3 regions of the Pseudomonas sp. B12(2026) genome follow, and region 1 is predicted to be linked to each of the others. Evidence: riboswitches for the same ligand, from Rfam matches in the RefSeq annotation. Region 1 holds a riboswitch; each other region holds the start of a gene.
What was found. A riboswitch is a leader RNA that binds a small molecule or an ion and turns the genes downstream of it on or off. The one in region 1 is predicted to bind cobalamin.

Region 1 (4,205 bases):
AGCAGTTCCGGGTCGCCCGGGCCGACGCCCAGGCCGATGAGGCGGCCGGCCATCATTCCACCTCCGTGGCCAGGGCGTTCACCGCCGCGGCCGCCATCGCGCTGCCGCCACGGCGGCCACGGACGATCACGTAGGGCACGCCGCGGCTGTCGGCGGCGAGGGCGTCCTTGGACTCCATGGCGCCGACGAAACCCACCGGGAAACCGAGGATCAGCGCCGGTTTCGGCGCGCCGGCGTCGAGCATTTCCAGCAGGTAGAAGAGGGCGGTCGGCGCGTTGCCGATCACCACCACGCTGCCTTCCAGGTGTTCGCGCCAGTGTTCCAGCGCCACCGCCGAGCGGGTGTTGCCCAGCTCGCGGGCGAGCGCCGGGACGTCCGGGTCGTTGAGGGTGCAGATCACCTCGTTGTGCGCCGGCAGGCGCGCGCGGGTGATGCCCTCGGCGACCATCCGCGCATCGCAGAGGATCGGCGCGCCGGCGGCCAGCGCCGCCCGGCCGATGGCGCCGGCGCCGGCGGAGAAGCGCAGGTCCTGCACCACGTCGACCATGCCGCAGGCGTGGATCACCCGCACGGCGAGCTTCTCCAGGTCGGCGGGGATGCCGGACAGGTCGGCTTCGGCGCGAATGGTGGCGAAGGACTGGCGGTAGATCGCCTGGCCGTCGCGGATGTAATCAAGCATCGGGAAGGGCTCCGGGGGCGGCGAGTAGGTCGCAGGCCTCGTCGAGGGAAAGGTTGCGCGCCAGCGGCTGGCCGAAGCCGGCCACGCCGTCAGCGCGACGGAACAGGTCGTAGCGGCCGTCGGCGACGGCCAGCAGGGTATGCGGCGCAATGTGGGCGGCGGCGCAGGAGCGCGGGCAGCCGCACAGGTGCACGCCGGCCGGCGGCGCGTGGCGCAGGCGTTCGGCCAGGCGCAGGGCGTCGCCCTTGGTGTCGGCCAGCCCGCGCGCGCAGCCGCTGGAGCCGCTGCAGGCGACGAGGCGCGACAGCGGCTGGGCCGCGTCGATCACCAGGCCGAGCTCGCCCAGCGCGCCGAGCGCGACGGCGGCATCGGCCTGCGCCACGTCGGGGAGGATCAGGCTTTGCCAGGGCGTCAGGCGCAGTTGCCCGCCGCTGAAACGCTCCGCCAGATCGGCGAGGCCGAGCAGCGTGGCGCTGTCGAGGCGGCCGAGGACGAATCCCGCGCCGACCAGGGCGCGCTCCGGCTGGCGCTGCGGACGCATGCCGAGGTGCGCGTAGGCATCCGGCGCAGGGCGCCGCCAGTTGTCCACAAGCGGACCGTACAGCAGCGGGAAGGGCAGGCGTTGCTGCAGGCGCTCCAGCAGCGCGGCGTCGCCCAGCGTCTCGCGCAGGTGGCGCATGCGCGTCTGGCCGTCGCCGGCCAGGTCGAGGAACAGGTGCAGCAGGCTTTCCACCAGCAGCGGCACCTGCTCGGCGGAGACTGCCGCCAGGGCGGGGCGATCCGTCCCGATCTGCGGTGGACAGCCGGCGAGCCCGAAGGCGAAATGCGGCGCGGCGTCGTCGGACATCGCCGACAGCCAGATATCGTTGGGGTGCTCCAGCATCGCCAGCGACTCGCCGCCGTCCAGCTGCACGCCGAACTTGGGCGACAGGCCGTGGAAGCGCGGGGTGCGCTCCAGCAGGTCGAGCAGTTGGCGCGCCAGCGGGCCGGCGTCGAACGCCGTGGCGGCGTCCAGGCCGAGGGCCGGGCTGACCAGCAGGTTGCGCACGTCGTCCGCCGCCAGCTCGCGCGGGCCGAGGCCGGCGGCCAGCAGTTCGCGGCTCAGCGCGTTCCCGGCGCCGGCATGCACGCCGCGGATCTGCAGGTTGGCGCGGTTGGTCGCCTCCAGCACGCCGTCGGCGTGGCGTCCGGCGGCAGCGGCGATGGCGCGGGCGGCGCGGGCGTCGAGTTGTCCACAGGGCAGCTTGATGCGGCAGATGCCGCCATCGCGGGAAGCCACGATGCGCAGCAGGCCGGGGCAGGCATGCGGTCGGACGGGCAGAGCTGAGGAGTCGTGCACGGAGGTCACCAGGGCTGGGGTCGCGGTGACCTGCGAATCCCCCGGAGGGGATTTCACGACACCGATACACCCCGCTCGATGTGCGCACGCGCGACTGGTCTCGTCGGCAGGTCTCCTGGCTGGCAGGTCGTCATCCTGCGCGGCCTTCCCGGTTGCCCAGTGGCCAGATCGACATGTCTGCCATGCGATCGGATTGCGCGGACTCGCTGCTTACAGTTGCGGGGGCAGCCACGGTTCAGCCGTGTTCCCTCTTCGGCTCCCGGATGCATCGCGATCAAACAGCGAAGCGTCCTACGAGCACCGACGATGCGGGTATTATGCCTGCTTTGCCCGAGGGCGGGAAAAGCCTGCCCGTCGGATCGACCCGAGGAGTTTTCATGACGCCCTGGCTGACCATCGTCGGCATCGGCGAGGACGGTTATGCCGGCCTCGGCAAGGCCGCGCGCCGCGCCCTGCTCGCCGCCCGCGAAGTGATCGGCGCGCCGCGCCAGCTGGAGCTGCTGCCGCACGGCCTGCGCGCCCATCGCCAGGCCTGGCCCAGCCCGTTCAGCCTGGAGCCGGTGCTGCGCCGGCGCGGTGAGCCGACCTGCGTGCTGGCCAGCGGCGACCCGATGCTGTTCGGCGTCGGCGCGAGCCTCGCCCGGCAGATTCCGTCCGAGGAAATCCTCGTGCTGCCCGCGCCGTCCTCCGCCTCGCTGGCCGCCGCGCGGCTGGGCTGGGCGTTGCAGGATTGCACCCTGCTGTCGCTGGTGGCGCGCCCGCTGGCGGCGCTCCATGGGCAACTGCATCACGGCGCCCGGCTGCTGATCCTCAGCAATGACGGCGGCAGCCCGGCGGCGGTCGCGGCGCTGCTGTGCGAGCGTGGCTTCGGTGCGAGCCGGATCAGCGTGCTGGAGCACCTGGGCGGCGAGTCCGAGCGGCGCATCGACGGGCTGGCCAGCGACTGGTCGCTGAGCGAGAGCGCCGCGCTGAACCTGATTGCGCTGGAGTGCGTGGCGGGCGCCGATGCCCTTCGCCTGCCCTTGACCACCGGCCTGCCGGACGATGCCTTCCGCCACGACGGCCAGTTGACCAAGCGCGACGTGCGCGCCGTGACCCTGGCGCGGCTGGCGCCGAAACCCGGCGAGCTGCTCTGGGACGTCGGCGCCGGCTGCGGCTCCATCGGCATCGAATGGATGCGCGCGCACCCGAGCTGCCGCAGCCTCGCCATCGAGGCCAACGAAGGCCGCCAGGAGCATATCCGCTGCAACCGCGACGCCCTCGGCGTGCCGGCGCTGCAACTGGTCTGCGGCGCGGCGCCGGAGGCCCTGCAGGGACTGGAGCGCCCCGACGCGATCTTCATCGGCGGCGGCGTCACCGTCCCCGGCGTCTTCGAGCACTGCTGGGACCGGCTCAAGCCCGGCGGCCGGCTGGTGGCCAACGCCGTCACCCTGCAGAGCGAGGCGCTGCTGGTGAGCTGGCGCGAACGCATCGGCGGCGAACTGACCCGCATCGCCATCGCCCAGGCCCAGCCGCTGGGCGGCTTCGACACCTGGCGCGCGGCGCTGCCGATTACCCTGCTGGAGGCGTGGAAGGCATGATGCCGCTCCTGCGTAGGATGGGTGGAGCGCAGCGATACCCATCGATCCCGGGCAGCATGGGCTACTCATCCTGTGGTGGTTGCCGCGATGCGTGACGAAACCCCCGAACAACCCCGCCCGCTGCGCAGCGGCTACACCACCGGCAGCTGCGCCACCGCCACCAGCCTGGCGGCGGCGCGCCTGCTGCTCACCGGCGAGTGCCTGGATGCCGCGCAGATCGTCCTGCCGAAGGAGCGCAGCGCGACCCTGCGCCTGGAGTTCTGCCGGCGCACCGCCGACGGCGCCGAAGCCGGCACGCTGAAGGACGCCGGCGACGATCCGGACGTGACCCACGGCGCGCTGGTCTTCGCCCGCGTCGCGCTGAGCGCCGAACCGGGGGTGCGCTTCCACGCCGGCGAAGGCGTCGGCACGGTCACCAAGCCGGGCCTGGTGCTCGCGGTGGGCGAGCCGGCGATCAACCCGGTGCCGCGCCAGATGATGCGCGACAACCTCGCCGCGCTGGCTGCCGAATGCGGCTACGGCGGCGGCTTCGAGGTGACCATCGGCGTCGAGGGCGGCGCCGGGCTGGCGCTGAAGACCATGAACCCGCGCCTGGGCATCCTCGGCG
Region 2 (4,205 bases), 2.3 Mb from region 1:
GACCTTGCGCGGGTCGTTCGGGTCCAGGCGCAGGAACACCACGTCGCCGACGCGGATGCCGCTGTACTGCACGGTGCCGCCCTCGGAGAGACCGGTCACCGCCTCGTTGAAGATCACGTCGTAGAACTTGTATTTCTGGTCGTTGGTCGACTGCGCCAGCCACAGCGCGAAGAGCAGCGCGCCGATGGAGACGATCAGGGTGAAGAGGCCGATCAGCACGTGATGGGCGCGGGTTTCCATGTCAGTTTTCCTCCCGCAGGGGCTGCGTGGCCTGCTGTGCGGCGCGGCCACGGGGGCCGTGGAAGTATTCCCGGACCCAGGCGTCGTCGGTCCCGGCGACCTGCTCCAGCGGGCCGACCACCAGCACGCGCTTCTGCGAGAGCACGGCGACGCGGTCGCAGATGGTGTAGAGGGTGTCCAGGTCGTGGGTGACCAGGAACACGGTGAGGCCGAAGGCGTCGCGAAGGGTCAGGATGAGTTGGTCGAAGGCCGCCGCGCCGATGGGGTCGAGGCCGGCGGTGGGCTCGTCGAGGAACAGGATGTCCGGGTCCAGCGCCAGGGCGCGGGCCAGGGCGGCGCGCTTGACCATGCCGCCGGACAGCTCGGCCGGGTACTTGGCGCCGGCATCCGGCGGCAGGCCGGCGAGGGAAATCTTCACCTTGGCCATGAATTCGGCGTCGTTGCGCGACAGCCGGGCGTGCTCGATCAGCGGCAGGCAGATGTTCTCGCTGACCGTCAGCGAGGAGAACAGCGCGCCGTTCTGGAACAGCACGCCGAAGCGCCGCTCCAGCTGCGAGCGTCGCTGCGGCGCCAGCGCCTGCAGGTTCTGCCCGAACACCTGCACGCTGCCTTCGCTGGGCTGGCGCAGGCCGATGATGCTGCGCAGCAGCACGGACTTGCCGGTGCCAGAGCCGCCGACCACGCCGAGGATTTCGCCCTTCATCACGTCGAGGTCGAGGTGCTCGTGCACGGCGTGGGTGCCGAAGCGGTTGGCCAGGTCGCGGACGGCGATGATCGGTTCGCTCACCAGCCCATCTCCATGAAGAACAGCGCGAACACCGCGTCCAGCAGGATCACCACGAAGATCGACTGGACCACCGCGGAGGTGGTGTGCTCGCCCACCGACTGCGCGCTGCCGCTGACGCGGAAGCCTTCCAGGCAGCCGATCACGGCGATGATGAAGGCGAACACCGGCGCCTTGACGATGCCGACCAGGAAGTGCTGCACGGCGATGTCGTTCTGCAGCATGTAGAGGAACAGGCGCGGCGAGATGTCCAGGCTCAGGGCGCAGACCACGCCGCCGCCGAAGATGCCGGAGAGCATCGCCAGGAAGGTCAGTATCGGCAGGGTCAGCAGCAGCGCGAGCACCCGCGGCAGCACCAGCAGCTCCACCGGGTCCATGCCCAGGGCCTGGATGGCGTCGATCTCCTGGTTGGCCTTCATCGAGCCGATCTGCGCGGTGAAGGCGCTGGCGGTGCGGCCGGCGAGGAGGATGGCGGTGAGCAGCACGCCGAATTCGCGCAGGAAGGAGAAGCCGACCAGGTCGACGGTGTAGATCGCCGCGCCGAACTTCCTCAGCACCGTGGCGCCGAGGAAGGCCACCACCGCGCCGACCATGAAGGTGAGCAGGGCGACGATGGGCACGGCGTTGAGGCCGGTCTGCTCCATGTGCGCGGCCAGCGAGGTGAGGCGCCAGCGGCGCGGGCGCGGCAGGCTGCGCAGCAGGGTCTGCAGGGTCAGGCCGATGAAGCCGAGCACGCCGACCAGATGCCCCCAGAAGATGACGGAGCCGATGCCGATGCGTTCGAGCACATCGACGATGGCGTTGCCCGGCGGCGGCTTGCGCTCGTCCAGCCGGCACTGGGTGATGGCGCCGCCCACGGCGCGCAGCAGGGCCTGGCGCTCGGCGGAGAGGTTGCGGGCGATCTGCTCCAGCTGGCCCATGCGCGCGCCGCCGATGACGTCGGAGAGCAGCGCCGCGCCGGCGGTGTCGAGCGCGCCGAGGTCGCCGAAGTCCAGCGCGGCGGGCTGGCCGCCCTGGCGCGCGTCGGCGACCTGGGCCTCCAGCGCGGCGAAATGCGCCAGCGTCCAGTCGCCGCTGACGTGCATCAGCGGGGGGCTGGAGCGGGTATCGAGCTGGAGTCGGCCGGGTTGTGCAGTCGTCATGCATCGCATTCTAGCGAGTTTCTGCGGTGCCACCAGCTGCGTTGTGTTTCACCTGTTGGCCGCTCTGGCGCGGGCTTTGGCGGGGGCCGCGACAGCCTGTTCAATTGACGCCCCGGGCGGCGAGCCTCTAAGCTGCGCGCCTGCTTCAGGTGCCCCCGGCGCAAGTCGGGGGTGAAACAGGGAAGCCGGTGAATTCGATCCTCCGGGTCGACCAGTCCGGCGCTGCCCCCGCAACGGTAAGCGAGCATCGAACCGCATTTCGCCACTGTGCCACCGGCATGGGAAGGCGCGGTTTCCGGAGCCTCTCACGGCGCCACTCGCAAGCCCGGAGACCGGCCTGCTGCAAGCCATGGCATCGCGGGAGGCGCTGCCGATCGCTCCGGCCGGCCTGCGCTGCCGGGGCGTTCCCGTCCTCCGCCTGCCTTTTTCGGTCAGAGCCGCGCGGGTGAGAGCGGCGGAGTGAGTTCACGTGAAGCATTTCCTCTATTGGCCGACGGCGCTGGCGCTGGGCGGCTTTTCCTGTATCGGCCTGGCGGCGGACGACACGCCGCTGGTGCTCGACGATCAACTGGTGACCGCCACCCGCACCGGGCAACGCGCCGGGCAGAGCCTCGCTGCGGTCGGCGTGCTGGACCGCGCGGACATCGAACGCGCCCAGGCGCAGTCGGTGCCGGACCTGCTGCGGCGCCTGCCGGGCATCTCCCTGAGCAACGCCGGCGGGCCCGGCAAGGCCACCAGCCTCTACCTGCGCGGCAGCGAATCCGACCATGTGCTGGTGCTGATCGATGGCGTCAAGGCCGGCTCGGTGTCCTCCGGCGGCGCCTCGCTGCAGGACCTGCCGCTGGAACTGGTCGAGCGCATCGAGGTGGTGCGCGGGCCGCGCTCCAGCCTGTACGGCTCCGAGGCCATCGGCGGGGTGATCCAGATCTTCACCCGCCAGGCGGCGGAGCAGGGTTTCAGGCCCTGGGCCTACGCCGGCGCGGGCAGCCAGGGCACCTACGAAGGCAGCGCCGGGGCCTCGGCCAGCGACGGGCGCGGCTGGTTCGCCCTCGGCGTCTCCAGCCTGGATACCGCCGGCATCGACGCCAGGGCCGACGGCGCCAGCGGCCATGAGCCGGATAGCGACGGTTACCGCAACCTTGCCGGCTCGCTGCGCGCCGGCTATCGCTTCGACAACGGCCTGGAGCTGGACGGCAGCCTGTTGCAGAGCGATTCGCACAACGACTTCGACGCGGTGAACAGCCGCCGCACCCGGGGCTTCGATGCCTACACCCGGGGCGTGCAGCGGGTGATCGGCGGCCGCGCGCGCTTCGCCCCGCTGGAGCCCTGGCGGGTGAGCCTGTCCGCCGGGCGCAGCGAGGACAACGCCGACGCCTATCAGGACGGCGCGTTCTACTCGCGCTTCGACAGCCGGCGCGACACCGCGTCCTGGCAGAACGACCTGGAACTGGCGCCCGGCCAGACCCTGACCCTCGGCTACGACTGGCAGCGGGACGCGCTGAGCAGCTCCACCGACTACGCGGTGACCTCCCGCGACAACCGCGGCACCTTTGCCCAGTACCTCGGCAGCGCCGGACGCCACGACTGGCAGCTGAGCCTGCGTCACGACGACAACCAGCAGTTCGGCAGCCGCAACACCGGCAACCTCGCCTGGGGCTATGCGCTGACCGACGCGGTGCGCGCCTTCGCCAGCTACGGCACGGCCTTCAAGGCGCCGACCTTCAACGAGCTCTACTACCCCGGCTACGGCAACCCCGACCTCGACGCGGAAACCTCGCGCAGCCTGGAGCTCGGCGTGGACGGCCGCCACGGCTGGGGCCACTGGGCGGTGAACCTGTACCGCACGGCGATCGACGACCTGATCGCCTACGACTCGGCGCTGCAGGCGCCGGAGAACATCGACCAGGCGCGCATCCGTGGCGTCGAGCTGCAACTGGGCAGCCAGTGGCGGGACTGGACGTGGAACGCCAACGCCAGCCTGCTCGACCCGGAGAGCCGCGCCAGCGGCAGCCGTGGCAACGAGCTGCCGCGCCGCGCCC
Region 3 (4,205 bases), 120 kb from region 1:
ATGGGTATCGCTTCGCTCCACGCCATCCTACGAAAAGCTGCTCCCAGCATGGAGCAGCCAAGGTTTCAGGCGCGCGCAGGGTCCCGTCAGGAGGCCGAGTGGAGGTATTGCGCAGAGGGGCGAGCGGCATGGATGCCGCGAGAGGCTTGAAGGGCCATGGATGGCCCTTGCAAGCCGACCCTCGGAGCAATACCGGAGCGAGGGGAGTCTGAGCGAAGCGAAGACCCGGATGCCGGGACGGGCCCTTTTGGTTCCTTTTGGGGCCCCAAAAGGGACTCGCCCGGGAGGGCGAAACCAAATCGCTCAGCACACGCCGAAGCGGCGCAGAAACACCCCAGCCCAAACAAAAGACAAAAGCATCGCGGAGAAGCTCCGCTCCTACGAAAGCGGTGCACCCTGTAGGAGCGGACCTTGTCCGCGATCCGCCGGCAGGGCCGGCGTCGAGCGGGTTCGCGAGCAAGCTCGCTCCTACGGAAAAGCGGTCCTTAAAGCTCCGGCGTCCAGGTTACCGCCAGCAGCGCGGTACGGCCCGGTTCCTGATACGGGCGGGGTTCGCCCATGAAGTCCATCGGGCTGGTCGGGCGCAGGTAGTCGCCCAGGGTGTAATCGCGGTCCAGCGCGTTATCCAGCTTCAGGTCGAAGCGCACCTCGTCGCTGGCCTGCCAGCTGGTGCGCAGGTCGAGCACGCCGTAGCCGGCGAGCTGGCGGGTGTTGGCCGCGTCGTCGTAGCGCTGGCTGACCGCGCGCCAGGAACCGCCGACGCCGTAGGCGCCGAACTGGCGGTCGAGGTCCAGGCTCAGGGTGCGGCGCGCGCGGTAGGGCAGGGTGTGGCCGCTGTCGCGGTCGCGCGGGTCGATCAGGCTCAGGCCGAGGGCGGCCTGCCAGCCCAGCACCTCGCGGGCGATGCTGGCCTCGAAGCCGTCGATGCGCGCCTTGGCGATGTTCTCCGGCTGGTTGCTGGCGCTGTCCCAGGCGATCAGGTCGTCGATTTCGGTGCGGTACAGCGAGGCTTCCAGCTGGGTGCCGGAAAAGTCGCCGCGCCATTGCAGTTCGTAGGTCTTCGAGGTTTCGGCCTTGAGATTCGGGTTGCCGGCGCCGGGGTAGTAGAGGTCGCTGAAGGTGGGGGCGCGGAAGCCTTCGCCGTAGCTGGCGATCCAGCTCTGGCTGTCGCCCACCGGCAGGCTGAAGGCGGCGTTCCAGCTGTTCTGGCTGCCGTAGGCCTGGTTGTCGTCGTGGCGCAGGCCCAGCTCGGTGCCGAAGCGGTCGCCCTTGAAGCTGTGCTGGGCGAAGAAGGCGTGGTTCTCGCGCTGGTCCTCGGCGAAGACGGTGGTGCCCTCGACCCGGTCTTCGTACCAGTCGGCGCCGAGGGTGAGCTGGTTGGCCGCGTCCAGTTGCAGGCGGTTGATCCAGCCGGCGGAGTGGCGGGTGGTTTCCAGGGTGCCGTTGTTCCAGCTGTCGGCGGCGCCCACGGCCTTGTTGCGGTCGAAGCTGCGGCCCAGCTCCAGGCGGCTGTTCCAGATGTCGGTCAACTGGCCGTCGAGGTAGGCGCTGTAGCTGCTGACGCGGAATTCGTCGCGCGGCGAGCCCGGTTCGAAGTTGTAGGCGTCGTCGTATTCGTTCTTGCCGCGCTGGTCGTTGAGGTTCAGGCCGGCCTTCCAGTCCTCGTTGAAACGGTGGTCGAGGTTCAGGTGCACGGCCTTGTTGCGCTGGGCGTCGTCGTCGCTGTCGGCGCCGACGTTGTCGCTGGTGCGGTCCCAGCCGTCGCGCTCGTCGAGGCTGCCGCCGAGGTTGAATGTGGTGCGCTGGTCGCCGCCGGACAGGTTCACGCTGCGCTCGAAGGTGCCGTGGCTGCCGGCCGCCAGGCGCACTTCCGGGTGCAGGCCGGCCTCGCCGCGGCGGGTGAAGATCTGGATCACCCCGCCGATGGCGTCGGCGCCGTACAGCGAGGAGCGCGGGCCGCGGGTCACTTCCACGCGTTCGACGTTGTCGATGCTCAGGTAGTCCAGGCGGGCGATGCCGGTGCTGGCCGAGGCGACGCGCTGGCCGTCGACCAGCACCAGGGTCTGCGCGGTGCCGGTGCCGCGCACGGAGTAGGAGATCACCCCGCCGGAGCTGCCGATCTGCACGCCGGGCACGCGCTTGAGCAGTTCGGGCACGCTGCGCACCTGCAGGCGCTCGATCTCCCGGCGGGTGTACACGCTGTTGGCGGAGGTGGCCTGGGCGCGCGGCTGGACCTGGCGGCCGGAGGTGATCACCAGGGCGGGCAGGGCGTAGACGTCGTCGGGCGCGACGCTGGCGTCGGCGCAGGCCAGGGCGGGCAGCAGGCCGGTGGCCAGGGCGAGTCGGGTCAGTTTCATGGAACGTCCTCAAAAGCGGTCGGATGACTTTCGAGGAGGGCGTGGCAAGGGCGGCGGGCCGCACTTGACGGTGCGGCCCTCCGCAACACCTGTCTGGGCGTTCGGGGGCGGTCTCCGGGCTGCCGACACCCACGCTCGCGGCCTTCCCATGCGGATGCACAGTGGCGGTTCGCAGCGCGGCAGGCCAGGGCCTGCGGTCGGTTACCGTTGCGGGGGCAGCGCAGGTCTTTCACCTGCTTCCCGTTACCTCGAACGAAAACGGGCGCACCTTAGTCGGTGCGCCCGTTCACTGGCAATACTCCGGGGGAGGGATGCGCTCAGCGGTTGCCGAGCGCTTCCAGGCGCGCGGCCACCGAGGCTTCGATGCCGGTGGCGTCGAGGCCGCACTCGGCGAGCATCTGCGCGGGCTTGGCGTGTTCCACGTAGTAGTCCGGCAGGCCCAGGTGGAGGATCGGCTGCTGGAGGTTCTCGCGGGCGAGGAATTCGCTGACGGCGGCGCCGGCGCCACCCATCACGGTGTTTTCCTCGACGGTCACCAGCAGCTCGTGGCTGGCGGCCAGCTGGCGCACCAGTTCCTCGTCCAGCGGCTTGACGAAGCGCATGTCGGCGACGCTGGCGTCGAACCGCTCGGCGACTTTCAGCGCCTCGGCCAGCTGCACGCCGAACACCAGGAAGGCGACCTTGCCGGCCTTGCCCTCGCGGCGCAGCACGCCCTTGCCGATTTCCACTGGCGCCAGCGCCCGTTCGATGGAGGCGTTGGGGCCGGTGCCGCGCGGGTAGCGCACCGCCGCCGGCCCGTCGAAGTGATGGCCGGTGGTGAGCAGCTTGCGCAGTTCGTTCTCGTCGCTGGGGGTCATCACCAGCATGCCGGGGATGCAGCGCAGGTAGGAGAGGTCGAAGCTGCCGGCGTGGGTCGGACCGTCTTCGCCCACGAGACCGGCGCGGTCGATGGCGAACAGCACGTCGAGGTTCTGCACCGCGACGTCGTGGATCAGCTGGTCGTAGCCGCGCTGCAGGAAGGTGGAGTAGATCGCCACCACCGGCTTGGCGCCGTCGCAGGCCATGCCGGCCGCCAGCGTCACGGCGTGCTGTTCGGCGATGGCGACGTCGAAGTAGCGGTCCGGGAACCTGTCGGCGAAGGCCACCAGGTCCGAGCCTTCCTTCATCGCCGGGGTGATGCCGACCAGGCGCGGGTCCTCGGCGGCCATGTCGCACAGCCACTGGCCGAACACGCCGGAGTACTTCGGTCCGCCGGCCTTCTTCGGCGCGGCGTGGGCGGCGGCGCCCTCGGGTTCCAGCTTGGTGATGGCGTGGTAGCCGATGGGGTCGATCTCGGCCGGGCCGAAGCCCTTGCCCTTCTTGGTCACCACATGCAGGAACTGCGGGCCCTTGAGGTCGCGCATGTTGCGCAGGGTGGCGATCAGGGTCGGCAGGTCGTGGCCGTCGATCGGGCCGATGTAGTTCCAGCCCAGCTCCTCGAAGAGCGTGCCGGGGACCAGCATGCCCTTGGCGTATTCCTCGGTGCGGCGGGCGATCTCCCAGGCGCCGGGCAGGCGCGAAAGCACCTTCTTGCTGCCTTCGCGCATGCTGCTGTAGGTGCGGCTGGAGAGGATCTTGGCCAGGTAGTTGGACAGGCCGCCGACGTTGTGCGAGATCGACATGTCGTTGTCGTTGAGGACCACCAGCATGTCGGCCTTGACGTCCGACGCGTGGTTGAGCGCCTCGAAGGCCATGCCGGCGGTCAGCGCGCCGTCGCCGATCACCGCCACCGACTTGCGGCCCGAGCCCTGCATGCGCGCGGCAATGGCCATGCCGAGGGCGGCGCTGATGGAGGTGCTGGAGTGGCCG

Region 2: linked by a shared signal. The riboswitch ahead of btuB (TonB-dependent vitamin B12 receptor) and the one ahead of cobG (precorrin-3B synthase) in region 1 are both predicted to bind cobalamin.
Region 3: linked by a shared signal. The riboswitch ahead of AC3B6A_RS03790 (TonB-dependent receptor domain-containing protein) and the one ahead of cobG (precorrin-3B synthase) in region 1 are both predicted to bind cobalamin.

What each region holds. Positions count from the first base shown of each region.
Region 1 is NZ_CM173430.1:668,448-672,652, forward strand. It holds gene AC3B6A_RS03175 (precorrin-2 C(20)-methyltransferase) at 1-56, opposite strand, end outside; gene AC3B6A_RS03180 (precorrin-8X methylmutase) at 53-679, opposite strand; gene cobG (precorrin-3B synthase) at 672-2,018, opposite strand; cobalamin riboswitch at 2,107-2,338, opposite strand; gene cbiE (precorrin-6y C5,15-methyltransferase (decarboxylating) subunit CbiE) at 2,396-3,598, shown strand; gene AC3B6A_RS03195 (cobalt-precorrin-5B (C(1))-methyltransferase) at 3,686-4,205, shown strand, end outside.
Region 2 is NZ_CM173430.1:4,326,101-4,330,305, reverse strand. It holds gene AC3B6A_RS20100 (MlaD family protein) at 1-240, opposite strand, end outside; gene AC3B6A_RS20095 (ABC transporter ATP-binding protein) at 242-1,027, opposite strand; gene AC3B6A_RS20090 (ABC transporter permease) at 1,024-2,175, opposite strand; cobalamin riboswitch at 2,297-2,521, shown strand; gene btuB (TonB-dependent vitamin B12 receptor) at 2,636-4,205, shown strand, end outside.
Region 3 is NZ_CM173430.1:788,411-792,615, forward strand. It holds gene AC3B6A_RS03790 (TonB-dependent receptor domain-containing protein) at 486-2,357, opposite strand; cobalamin riboswitch at 2,463-2,641, opposite strand; gene dxs (1-deoxy-D-xylulose-5-phosphate synthase) at 2,675-4,205, opposite strand, start outside.